2 regions of the Sphaerisporangium sp. NPDC004334 genome follow, and region 2 is predicted to be linked to the other one. Evidence: riboswitches for the same ligand, from Rfam matches in the RefSeq annotation. Region 2 holds a riboswitch; the other holds the start of a gene.

Region 1 (5,902 bases), on a different contig from region 2:
CCACCTGGACACCGCCGGTCCCGACGGCGCCAACCGCCCGCGCGCCGTGGGCGGGGAGGCGCCGGTGGCCGAGGTGCGGCTCAGCCGCGCCGAACTGCTGGCCGCCGCCGGGCTGGAGGAGGAGACCCTCGCCGAGCTGGAGGATTTCGGCCTGCTCACCCCGGTGGCCCGGTGGTACGACGCCGAGGCTCTGACCGTCGCCCGCGCCTCGGGCGCGCTGGCGAGGTTCGGCCTGCATCCGCGCCACCTGCGGGTGCTCAAGGCCGCCGCCGAGCGGGAGGCGGGGCTGGTCGAGCAGGCCGTGGCCCCGCTGCTGCGGCGCCGCGCGCCGGGCGCCGCCGGCCGCGCCGAGGAGACCGCGCGAGAGCTGTCCGGTCTGCTGCAGGACCTGCACACCGCCCTGGTCCGCACCGGCCTGCGCGGCATTCTGGGCCGCTGACGGAGCCGCCCGGACATTTCGGGGTGCGGGGATGTTACGTTGAATTTTGCGGCGATGGTCACGCCGCGAGCCGAGAGCCGCGAGGGAACGGGCCCGGAGCGGGGCGGCGACCCGATGAGACGGAGCAGCCTGTGTTGCAGATGGAGGTCGTGGGGGTCCGCGTCGAGATGCCCTCCAACCAGCCCATAGTCCTGCTCAAGGAGGCCAAGGGCGAGCGATACCTGCCGATCTGGATTGGGATGACCGAGGCCACGGCCATCGCGCTGGCTCAGGCGGAGGAGCCGCCCCCCAGGCCGCTCACCCACGACTTGTTCAAGGACGTGATCGAGGCTCTGGGCGTGCGGCTGACGGCGGTGAACATCGTCGCGCTGCGTGACGGAATCTTCTTCGCCGACCTGGTGTTCTCCAACGGGGTGGAGGTGAGCGCCCGGCCGTCGGACTCGATCGCGCTGGCGCTGCGCACCGGTGCGAGCATCTTCGCGAGCGAGGACGTCGTGCGCGAGGCCGGTGTGATCATCCCCGATGACCAGGAGGACGAGGTCGAGAAGTTCCGCGAGTTCCTTGACACGATCACGCCCGAGGACTTCGGCCGTGCGGGTTAGCCATTTCGGGCATTTACGCTTCACGACGCGCCGGGCGGGATCGTTGACTGAGCATCGCGCCAGTCCTACGGTGCAAGGGAACCCACGGTTGTAATTCACGAACCCCCAGATCAGACCGTGGGATGAGAGGAAGCCGGAGGTCCGCAGTGGCGGTCAGCAGCGGCGAGGGCAAGACGGCCGGCCAGCACGATCCAGTCCAGCGGCAGTCGGCGCGGGAACGCGCGGGCGAGCAGGGCCTGCTGTTCGACGAGCGGCCGGCGTCTCTGCCCGCCGACGTCGGATACCGCGGCCCGACGGCGTGCTCGGCGGCCGGCATCACCTATCGTCAGCTCGACTATTGGGCGCGCACCCAGCTCGTCGAGCCGTCGGTTCGCGCGGCGCAGGGGTCGGGATCCCAGCGGCTGTACAGCTTCCGCGACATCCTCGTGCTCAAGGTGGTCAAGCGGCTGCTGGACACCGGGGTGTCGCTCCAGCAGATCCGCACCGCCGTCCAGCACCTGCGCGAGCGCGGGGTCAACGACCTGGCGCAGATCACGCTGATGAGCGACGGGGTGAGCGTCTACGAGTGCACCTCGGCCGACGAGGTGATCGACCTGCTCGAGGGCGGCCAGGGCGTGTTCGGCATCGCTCTCGGCGGCGTGTGGCGCGAGGTCGAGGGCTCCCTGGCGGAGCTGCCGGGGGAACGCGCGGAGCCGGCCGGCCGGGACTCCTTGGAGGACCACCCAGGCGACGAGCTGGCCAAGCGCAGGAAGGCCCGCAAGACGGGCTGAGGCCGGAGGGCCGGGACGGGGAGGTTCCCTCCGCTGAGGAGGGCCGGGGGCTGTCGCACATATCCCAGAAGATCTACGGGGTGGTCGGGGTCCCTACATACCCGCCCTACAGGGATAAAACATGGCAAATCCCGAAATGTAGGGGTAACTCCCTACTCGGGGCGGGACGGTACGATTACCGGGAAAGCTGTTGACCCTGTGCGGGAGAGACCCGGGCACGGGCCGGCACCGCACCACCTGCGGCGCCGGCGGGTGACCCCGGGCGCCGAAGGAGCAACCTCCCCGGAATCTCTCAGGCCCACGTACCGCACAGGCGAGGCGACTCTGGAAAGTAGGCGTGCCCGCCAGGCGTGTCTCACCGACGGTGCAAATCCCCCGCAAGGGGATGAAGCTCTCAGGTCGCGATGAGGATGTCGCGCTGACAGAGGGGGAGATCCGGCATACGCGCGCGCTCAGCGCCGGTCTCTACCCCTTGTAGGAGGGCCCCATGACCGATCGGTCACCGCTTCGCGACCTCTTCGCACCGCCCTTCGCCACCCGGCACATCGGCCCGTCGGACGCCGAGCAGGCCCGCATGCTGGAGGCCGTGGGCTACGCCTCGGTGGCCGACCTGATCGCCGTCGCCGTCCCCGGCGCCATCCGCTCCGGCGAGCCGCTCGACCTGCCGCCCGCCGCGAGCGAGGAGGAGGCGCTCGCGGAGCTGCGCGCCCTGGCCGCCCGCAACCAGGTGCCCACCTCGATGATCGGCCTGGGCTACCACGACACGATCACCCCGGCGGTCGTGCGGCGCAACCTGCTGGAGAACCCCGGCTGGTACACCGCCTACACCCCCTACCAGCCGGAGATCTCCCAGGGCCGCCTGGAGGCCCTGCTCAACTTCCAGACCGTCGTGTCCGACCTGACCGGGCTGGACGTCGCCGGCGCCTCGCTGCTGGACGAGGCCACCGCCGCCGCCGAGGCGATGACCCTGGCCCGCCGCGCCGGCCGCGCCAAGTCCCCGGTGTTCGTCGTCGACGCCGACGCCCTGCCGCAGACCAAGGCGGTGCTGGCCACCCGCGCCGAGCCGCTCGGCATCGAGCTGGTCGAGGCCGACCTGGCCGCCGGGCTGCCGGAGGGGGAGCTGTTCGGCCTGCTGGTCCAGTACCCCGGCGCCGGAGGCCGGCTCAAGGACTTCCGCGCCGTGGCCGCCCAGGCCCGCGCCCGCGGCGCGCTCGTGGTCGCCGCCGCCGACCTGCTGGCCCTGACCCTGGTCGAGGCCCCCGGCACCCTGGGCGCCGACATCGCCATCGGCTCCTCCCAGCGCTTCGGCGTCCCGTTCGGCTTCGGCGGGCCGCACGCGGCCTACATGGCCGTGCGCGAAGGGCTCCAGCGGCAGATGCCCGGCCGGCTGGTCGGGGTGTCGCAGGACGCCGACGGGCGCCCCGCCCACCGGCTGGCCCTGCAGACCCGCGAGCAGCACATCCGCCGGGAGAAGGCCACCAGCAACATCTGCACCGCGCAGGTGCTGCTCGCGGTGATCGCCGGCATGTACGCCGTCTACCACGGCCCCGAGGGCCTGCGGCGCATCGCGCAGCGCACCCACCGGCACGCCGCCGTGCTGGCCGCCGGCCTGCGCGACGGCGGCGTCGAGGTCGTCCACGACGACTTCTTCGACACCGTCCTGGCCCGTGTCCCCGGCCGCGCCGCCGAGGTCGTCGCGGCGGCCCTGGACCGCGGCGTCAACCTGCGCCTGGCCGACGCCGACCACGTGGGCGTCAGCTGCGACGAGAAGACCACCGGCGCGCACCTCCAGGCCGTCTGGGAGGCGTTCGGCGTGACCGGGGTCGTGCTGGACGACGTGGACACCTCCGCCTCCGACGCCCTGCCCGCCGGGCTGCTGCGCACCACCGGCTACCTGTCGCACCCGGTGTTCCACTCCCACCGTTCCGAGACCGCCATGCTGCGCTACCTGCGCAGGCTCCAGGACAGGGACATCGCCCTGGACCGGTCGATGATCCCGCTCGGCTCGTGCACCATGAAGCTGAACGCCACCACCGAGATGGAGCCCATCAGCTGGCCGGAGTTCGCCGGCGTCCACCCCTACGCCCCGGCCGATCAGGTCGAGGGCTACCTGCGCCTGATCGGCGACCTGGAGGGCTGGCTGGCCGAGGTCACCGGCTACGACGCGGTCTCCCTGCAGCCCAACGCCGGATCCCAGGGCGAGTTCGCCGGGCTGCTCGCCATCCGCGCCTACCACAGGGCCAACGGCCACGGCGAGCGCGACGTGTGCCTCATCCCGTCCTCGGCGCACGGCACCAACGCCGCCAGCGCCGTCATGACCGGTATGCGTGTGGTGGTCGTGGCCTGCGACGACGACGGAAACGTGGACGTCCCCGACCTGATCGCCAAGATCGACAAGCACAGCGAGCGGCTCGCGGCCATCATGGTCACCTATCCCTCCACCCACGGGGTGTACGAGGAGACCATCACCGAGATCTGCGAGCGGGTGCACCAGGCAGGCGGCCAGGTCTACGTCGACGGCGCCAACCTCAACGCGCTGGTCGGCCTGGCCAAGCCCGGGTCCTTCGGCGCCGACGTCTCCCACCTCAACCTGCACAAGACCTTCTGCATCCCGCACGGCGGCGGCGGTCCCGGCGTCGGCCCGGTGGCGGTCCGCTCGCACCTGGCGGCCTACCTGCCCGGCGACCCCCTGGGAGAGCGCGCCGACGGCGCCGTCGGGCCCGTCTCGGCCGCGGCGTACGGGTCGGCGGGCATCCTGCCCATCTCCTGGGCCTACATCCGCATGATGGGCGCCGAGGGCCTCAAGGCGGCCACCGGGCAGGCCATCCTGTCGGCCAACTACCTGGCCCGGCGCCTGGCCCCGCACTACCCGGTGCTCTACACCGGCCGCGAGGGCCTGGTCGCCCACGAGTGCATCATCGACCTTCGCCCGATCACCAAGGAGACCGGCGTCACCGTCGACGACGTCGCCAAGCGGCTCATCGACTACGGCTTCCACGCCCCCACCATGTCCTTCCCGGTGGCCGGCACGCTGATGATCGAGCCGACCGAGAGCGAGGACCTGGCCGAGCTGGACCGCTTCGTCGACGCCATGGTCGCCATCCGCGAGGAGATCGCCAAGGTCGCCTCCGGGCGCTACCACCGGGCCGACAACCCGCTGCGCGGCGCCCCGCACACCGCCGCGTGCCTGCTGGCCGACGACTGGAAGCACCCCTACACCCGCGCCGAGGCGGCCTACCCGCTGCCGTCGCTGCGGGAGGACAAGTACTGGTCGCCGGTCCGCCGCATCGACCAGGCCTACGGCGACCGCAACCTGGTCTGCGCCTGCCCCCCGCTGGAGGCATACGAAGACTGAGCGACCGCCCTCGAGGCTCCGCCTGGATCGGCATAATATGTCGCGCGCGACGGCGCGCCCGCGTCGCGAGGCCGGGATTTCCGAGGCGGAGGAGAGGTCCCGATGGCGGCGCACGAGGTCGAGTCCGGCCGGCGGATCGAGGACGCGCGGAGGCTCGCCGAGAGCGGCGAACTGGAGGCCGCGGCCGAGATCTTCGCCGCGCTGGCCTCCGACGAGCGCGAGGCCGACCGCGCCCAGGCGGCCGTCGGCCTCGCCCTGGTCCTCGAGCGCCGCGGCGACCTCACCGGCGCCAGGGCGGCCGCGCGCACGGCCCTGGCCACCGGCCACCCCGAGTACGCCGCCCAGGCGGCCTGCCACCTGGCGCGCGGGTTCGAGCAGGAAGGCATGGCCGACCAGGCCCGCGCCGCCTGGCAGGCCGTGATCGGCGTCGGCACCCCGGCCTACCTGCCCGGTGCACACCTGGCCCTGGCCCGCATCGCCGAAGCCCAGGGCGACGACCGCGCCGCCGAGGCGGCGCTGCGCGCCGCCCTGGCCACCCGCGACCCGCGAGCCTGCTCAGAGGCTGCCCAGCGCCTGGCCGAGTACCTGCTGGAGGACGGGCAGCCCGGCGAGGCCGCCGACCTGCTCCTCGACGCCCTGGAGCTGCCCGAGGTGGCCGACCCCGGGCGCCTGCGGGTGCTGCTCGGCATGGCCCACCTCGACATGGCCTGCGGGGAGTTCGCCGCGGCCGCCGAGG
Region 2 (5,902 bases):
CTCGCGCATCCTGGTGGAGCGTCCGGTCTTCGAGGAGTTCCTCGACCGGCTGGTCGCGACGGTCGGCGGGCTCGTCGTGGGCGACCCGCGCGACCCCGGCACCGCCATGGGGCCGCTGATCAGCGCCGAGCACCGCGACCGCGTGGCCTCGTTCGTGACCGGCACGCCGCACTTCCAGGGGACGTGCCCGGACGGGAAGGGCTTCTGGTTCCCGCCGACCGTGCTCACCCACGAGTCGCTGGACGAGCGCGCCTACACCGAGGAGATCTTCGGGCCGGTGGTCGGCGTCGTCCCCTTCGACGGCGAGGCCGAGGCCGTCCAGATCGCCAACGACACCCGGTACGGACTCTCGGGGTCGATCTGGACGCGGGACGTCGGGCGGGCCCTGCGGGTCGCCCGCGCCATCGAGGCGGGCAACCTGTCGGTGAACTCCCACTCCTCGGTCCGCTACTGGACGCCGTTCGGCGGGTTCAAGCAGTCGGGGCTCGGCCGCGAGCTGGGCCCGGACGCGCTGGCCGCCTTCACCGAGACCAAGAACGTCTTCATCGCCCACTGACCGCCCGCCGTCCCACCGCCCCGCCCGGGGGCCACGGGAGTCCACCAGCACCAGGGAGTACCTCACCATGCAACGTCTGCGCGACCGCGTCGCCGTCATCACGGGCGCGGCGGGGGGCATCGGCCTCGCCACGGCCCGCCGCTTCGCCGAGGAGGGCGCCAAGGTCGTGTGCGCCGACCTCGACGAGGAGGGCGGCGCGAAGATCGCCGAAGAGGTCGGGGGCGTCTTCGTCCGGACCGACGTGACCAGCGAGGACGACGTCGCCGAGATGTTCCGCACGGCGTTCGAGACCTACGGCTCGGTGGACGTCGCCTTCAACAACGCCGGCATCTCGCCCCCCGACGACGACTCCATCCTGACCACCGGCATGGACGCCTGGCGGCGGGTTCAGGACGTCAACCTGACCAGCGTGTACCTGTGCTGCAAGCACGCCATCCCGTACATGCGGCGGCAGGGCAAGGGTTCGATCATCAACACCGCGTCGTTCGTCGCCGTGATGGGCTCGGCGACCTCCCAGATCTCCTACACCGCCTCCAAGGGCGGCGTGCTGGCCATGTCCCGCGAACTCGGCGTGCAGTTCGCCCGCGAGGGCATCCGGGTCAACGCCCTGTGCCCGGGACCGGTGAACACCCCGCTGCTGCAGGAGCTGTTCGCCAAGGACCCCGAGCGGGCCCAGCGGCGCCTGGTGCACATCCCGCTCGGCCGGTTCGCCGAGGCGTCCGAGATCGCCGCCGCGGTCGCCTTCCTGGCCTCCGACGATGCAAGTTTCATCACCGGCGCGGAGTTCCTCGTGGACGGCGGCATCTCCGGCGCCTACGTGACCCCGCTGTAGCCTGGTCGACCATGTCGCGACCCGTCATCGGCATCACCTGCTACGTCGAGCCCGCCGCCTTCACGGTCTGGCGGATGCCGGCGGCGCTGCTGCCGTACACCTACGTCGAGCACGTCGAACGGGCGGGCGGCCAGCCGGTCATCCTGCCTCCGGCGGGCGACCCGGCGTCGCTGGCGGGCCGGCTGGACGGCCTCATCGTGGCCGGCGGCGGGGACGTCGACCCGGCCAGGTACGGCGAGCGCCCGCACCCGCGGACGGGCTACGTCCGCGAGTCCCGTGACGAGGCGGAGTTCGGTCTGGTCGGGGCGGCGCTCTCGGCCGGGCTCCCCTTCCTCGGGGTGTGCCGGGGGATGCAGGTGCTGAACGTCCACCTGGGCGGCACCCTGCACCAGCACCTGCCGGACGTCGTCGGGCACGACGGGCACTCCCCGGCCCCCGGCGAGTTCGGCCACCTGCCGGTGCGCCCGGTGCCGGGCACCGCCCTGTCCAAGGTCCTCGGGGACGACGAGGTCGCCGCGGCCCACTACCACCACCAGGCCGCCGATCGCCTCGGCGACGGCCTCACGGTCGCGGCGACCTGCGAGGACGGCACCGTGGAGGCCGTGGAGCTGGCGGGCCACCCCTTCGCCCTGGCCGTCCAGTGGCACCCCGAGGCGGGCGAGGACGGCCCGCTGTTCGAGGCGCTCGTCGCCGCCGCGACGGCGGGCGATCGGCATTGGTAGGGTGGGCGGGAACACCGATGATCCCGTGCGGGAGAGCGTCCTGACATCCGGTCAGGACCCCTGAAGGAGCAAGTCCTCCCCGCGAACCTCACAAGGCAAAGGACCGCGCGGGCCAGGTGATCTCTGGAAAGCAGGCCGCTCCGTGGGGCCTCGCCGAAGGTGAAAGTCCGGTAAAACCCGGGCGAAACTCTCAGGCACCGATGACAGAGGGGGAGGATGCTCTCATCCAACCCTGTCTGAGGTGCGCATCATGTCCCGACCCACACCGCTCCGCGAGGTGCACGAGAGCCTCGGCGCGACGCTCACCGACTTCGCCGGCTGGCTGATGCCGCTGCGCTACGGCAGCGAGTCCGCCGAGCACAACGCGGTGCGCACCGCCGCCGGGCTGTTCGACCTCTCCCACATGGGCGAGATCTTCCTCACCGGGCCGCAGGCGGGCGAGGCGCTGGACCACGCGCTGGTGGGCAGCCTGTCGACGCTGGAGCCGGGCCGGGCCCGCTACACCATGATCTGCGCGCCCGACGGCGGCGTGCTCGACGACCTGATCGTCTACCGGCTGGCCGCCGAGGAGTACCTCGTCGTGGCCAACGCCTCCAACTACGAGCGGGTGGCGGCCGAGCTCACCGAGCGCGCCGAGGGCTTCCAGGCCGAGGTGCGCGACCGGTCCGCCGAGTACGCGCTGATCGCCGTCCAGGGGCCCCGCGCGCAGGAGATCCTCGCCACGCTCACCGACGCCGACCTGCCCGGTTTGAAGTACTACGCGGGCCTGCCCGGCACCGTGGCCGGCGTCGAGGCGCTCATCGCCCGCACCGGGTACACCGGCGAGGACGGCTTCGAGCTGTTCGTCGCCGCGGGCGACGCCGTCACGCTGTGGCAGGAGCTCACCAAGGCCGGTGACTCCCACGGCCTGCGTCCCGCCGGGCTGTCCGCCCGCGACACGCTGCGCCTGGAGGCCGGCATGCCGCTGTACGGCAACGAGCTGAACGCCGGGCTGACCCCCTTCGACGCCGGCCTCGGCCGGGTCGTACGGTTCGACAAGGCCGGCGACTTCGTCGGCCGCGCGGCGCTCGCGCCGCTCAAGGACGTCCCTCCGCGCCGGCGCCTGACCGGCCTGGTCGCGCGGGGCCGCCGAGTGCCGCGCCACGGCTATCCCGTGGTGCTGCTGACTGACGGCACCGTCGTTGGAGAGGTCACCAGCGGCGCGCCGTCCCAGTCCCTCGGCAAGCCGATCGCGATGGCCTACGTGGACACCAACGTGTCCGATGGGCTCGCGGTCGACATCCGTGGTACCCATGAACCGGTCGACGTGATTGACCTGCCTTTTTACCGGAGGAGCAAGTGAGCAGCATTCCCGAGGAGCTCAGCTACACCAAGGAGCACGAGTGGGTGGCCGGCCTCGACGACGGCCTCACCGTGACCGTGGGCATCACGGCGTTCGCCGCCGAAGCGCTGGGTGACGTCGTCTTCGTGCAGCTGCCCGAGGTGGGCGGCACGGTCGAGGCGGGCGACGCGGTGGGCGAGGTGGAGTCCACCAAGTCCGTGAGCGACATCTACGCCCCGCTCACCGGCGAGGTCGTGGAGGTCAACCAGGTCGTCGTGGACGACCCGTCGCTGGTCAACTCCGACCCCTACGGCGACGGCTGGCTGTTCCGCGTGCGCGTCGAGGGCCCCCACGAGGACCTCCTCACCGCCGAGGAGTACACCACGGTCACCACCGCCGAGTCCTAAGCCCTGCCGTCCATTCACCATCCCCGTCCACCCATGACGACTCTCGCCGGCCGGCCGCCCGGACCGGCCGGCGCCACGACCGCATGACCTGTCCCGCGCGTATCCGGCGCATATGGGGGCATCCCTCGCACGACATCGCTTCCAAGGACGGAATGATCAATGGCGATCAGCGTCTTCGACCTGTTCAAGATCGGCATCGGGCCGTCCAGCTCGCACACCGGCGGCCCGATGGCGGCGGCGCACAAGTTCGCCCGCGGCCTGCACCAGGACGGCCTGCTGGAGAAGACCGCCCGGGTCGAGGCGATCCTCTACGGCTCGCTCGGCCTGACCGGCAAGGGACACGGCAGCGACAAGGCGGTGCTGCTCGGCCTGTCCGGCGAGAAGCCCGAGCTGGTCGACGTGGACACCGTCGATGAGCGCCTGGCGAAGATGCGCGACACCGGCACCATCGAGCTGTACGGCACCCGCGAGATCCCCTTCGTCGTCGGCGAGCACCTGGTGTTCGAACGCAAGATCTCCCTGCCCGGCCACCCCAACGGCATGCGCTTCACCGCCTTCACCGCCGAGGGCGAGCAGGTCCGCGAGAAGGTCTACTACTCGGTGGGCGGCGGCTTCGTGGTGGACGAGAACGCCACCGGCGCCGACCGCATCAAGTCCGACGACACCGAGCTGCCCTACCCGTTCACCTCGGGCGCCGAGCTGCTGCGGCTGTGCTCCGAGACCGGGCTGTCGATCTCCGGGCTCATGCTGGAGAACGAGAAGGCCTTCGGTCGCACCGAGGCGGAGATCAGGTCGGCTCTGCTGAACCTCTGGAACGTCATGTCCGAGTGCGTGCGCCGCGGCACCGCCAAGGAGGGCGTGCTCCCCGGCGGCCTGAAGGTCAAGCGGCGGGCCAACCAGATGCTGCGGCGCCTGCAGAGCGAGTCCCCCGAGAAGGACCCGCTCCAGACGATGGACTGGGTCACCCTGTTCGCCCTCGCCGTCAACGAGGAGAACGCCGCCGGCGGCCGCATCGTCACCGCTCCCACCAACGGCGCGGCCGGCATCATCCCCGCCGTTCTGACGTACTACGACCGCTTCGCGCCGCAGTCCGGTGAGGACGGCGTCGTCCGCTTCCTACTCACGGCCGGCGCGATCGGCGTGCTGTTCAAGGAGAACGCCTCCATCTCCGGCGCCGAGGTCGGCTGCCAGGGCGAGGTCGGCTCGGCCTGCTCCATGGCCGCGGCGGGCCTGACCGAGGCGCTCGGCGGCACCCCCGAACAGGTGGAGAACGCCGCCGAGATCGGCATCGAGCACAACCTCGGCCTCACCTGCGACCCGATCGGCGGCCTGGTGCAGATCCCGTGCATCGAGCGCAACGCGGTCGCCTCGATCAAGGCCATCACCGCCGCCCGCATCGCCCTGCGCGGCGACGGCCGCCACTTCGTCGCCCTCGACAAAGCCATCAAGACCATGCGCGACACCGGCCGCGACATGCTCGACAAATACAAAGAGACCAGCCGAGGCGGCCTCGCCGTCAACGTCATCGAATGCTGACGGGCTGCAGAAGATCGACCACGGAAAGCCCGGTCTCCCCGCCCACCAGCCTCAGCGCGACCTCCGCCCGCGCGGCGAGATCCAGAGGGGCCAACCGCTCCACCTGGTCGGCGTGCACGATGCGATCCAGCCCGGCGCCGACCAACGGCGCGGCCGTCCGTAGCGAGGCCTCCAAGGCCACCCCCTGCATGGCACCCCCGTGCGAGACGATGTTGCGCGTCCGATAGAGCCGTCTCAGCGCGACCCGGTAGGTGCCCATCACCTCCCCCAGCACCCGCCGGGGATCGGCGATCAACGCCGCCATCCGCCGCGCGGCGGGAGCGTCGCTGTATTTGCTTCGCGCCCCGGAGAAATCCAGTGCCGATGGTCCTGATATCCGAAGCGCCTCGGCGACACACCGCGCCCGCTCCCGGTTGGATGTGCAGACCGCGATGTGGTTCGCGAGCTCATCGGGCTTCCGCGGCTTGTGATGATGAGCCAAGGCCGTCAGTTCGGCCCTGGGCCACGAGCAGGCGATGATCGCCGCGA

Evidence for each region. A riboswitch is a leader RNA that binds a small molecule or an ion and turns the genes downstream of it on or off. The one in region 2 is predicted to bind glycine.
Region 1: another riboswitch for glycine. It lies ahead of gcvP (aminomethyl-transferring glycine dehydrogenase); the one in region 2 lies ahead of gcvT (glycine cleavage system aminomethyltransferase GcvT).

What each region holds. Positions count from the first base shown of each region.
Region 1 covers NZ_JBSGDZ010000025.1:5,155-11,056, reverse strand. The annotation lists gene ftsR (transcriptional regulator FtsR) at 1-439, shown strand, start outside; gene ACWEN6_RS29365 (bifunctional nuclease family protein) at 571-1,041, shown strand; gene ACWEN6_RS29360 (MerR family transcriptional regulator) at 1,188-1,811, shown strand; glycine riboswitch at 2,003-2,129, shown strand; gene gcvP (aminomethyl-transferring glycine dehydrogenase) at 2,299-5,166, shown strand; gene ACWEN6_RS29350 (hypothetical protein) at 5,269-5,902, shown strand, end outside.
Region 2 covers NZ_JBSGDZ010000011.1:40,369-46,270, forward strand. The annotation lists gene ACWEN6_RS15705 (aldehyde dehydrogenase family protein) at 1-556, shown strand, start outside; gene ACWEN6_RS15710 (3-oxoacyl-ACP reductase) at 624-1,388, shown strand; gene ACWEN6_RS15715 (gamma-glutamyl-gamma-aminobutyrate hydrolase family protein) at 1,400-2,110, shown strand; glycine riboswitch at 2,129-2,226, shown strand; glycine riboswitch at 2,227-2,327, shown strand; gene gcvT (glycine cleavage system aminomethyltransferase GcvT) at 2,361-3,452, shown strand; gene gcvH (glycine cleavage system protein GcvH) at 3,449-3,838, shown strand; gene ACWEN6_RS15730 (L-serine ammonia-lyase) at 3,998-5,374, shown strand; gene ACWEN6_RS15735 (hypothetical protein) at 5,361-5,902, opposite strand, start outside.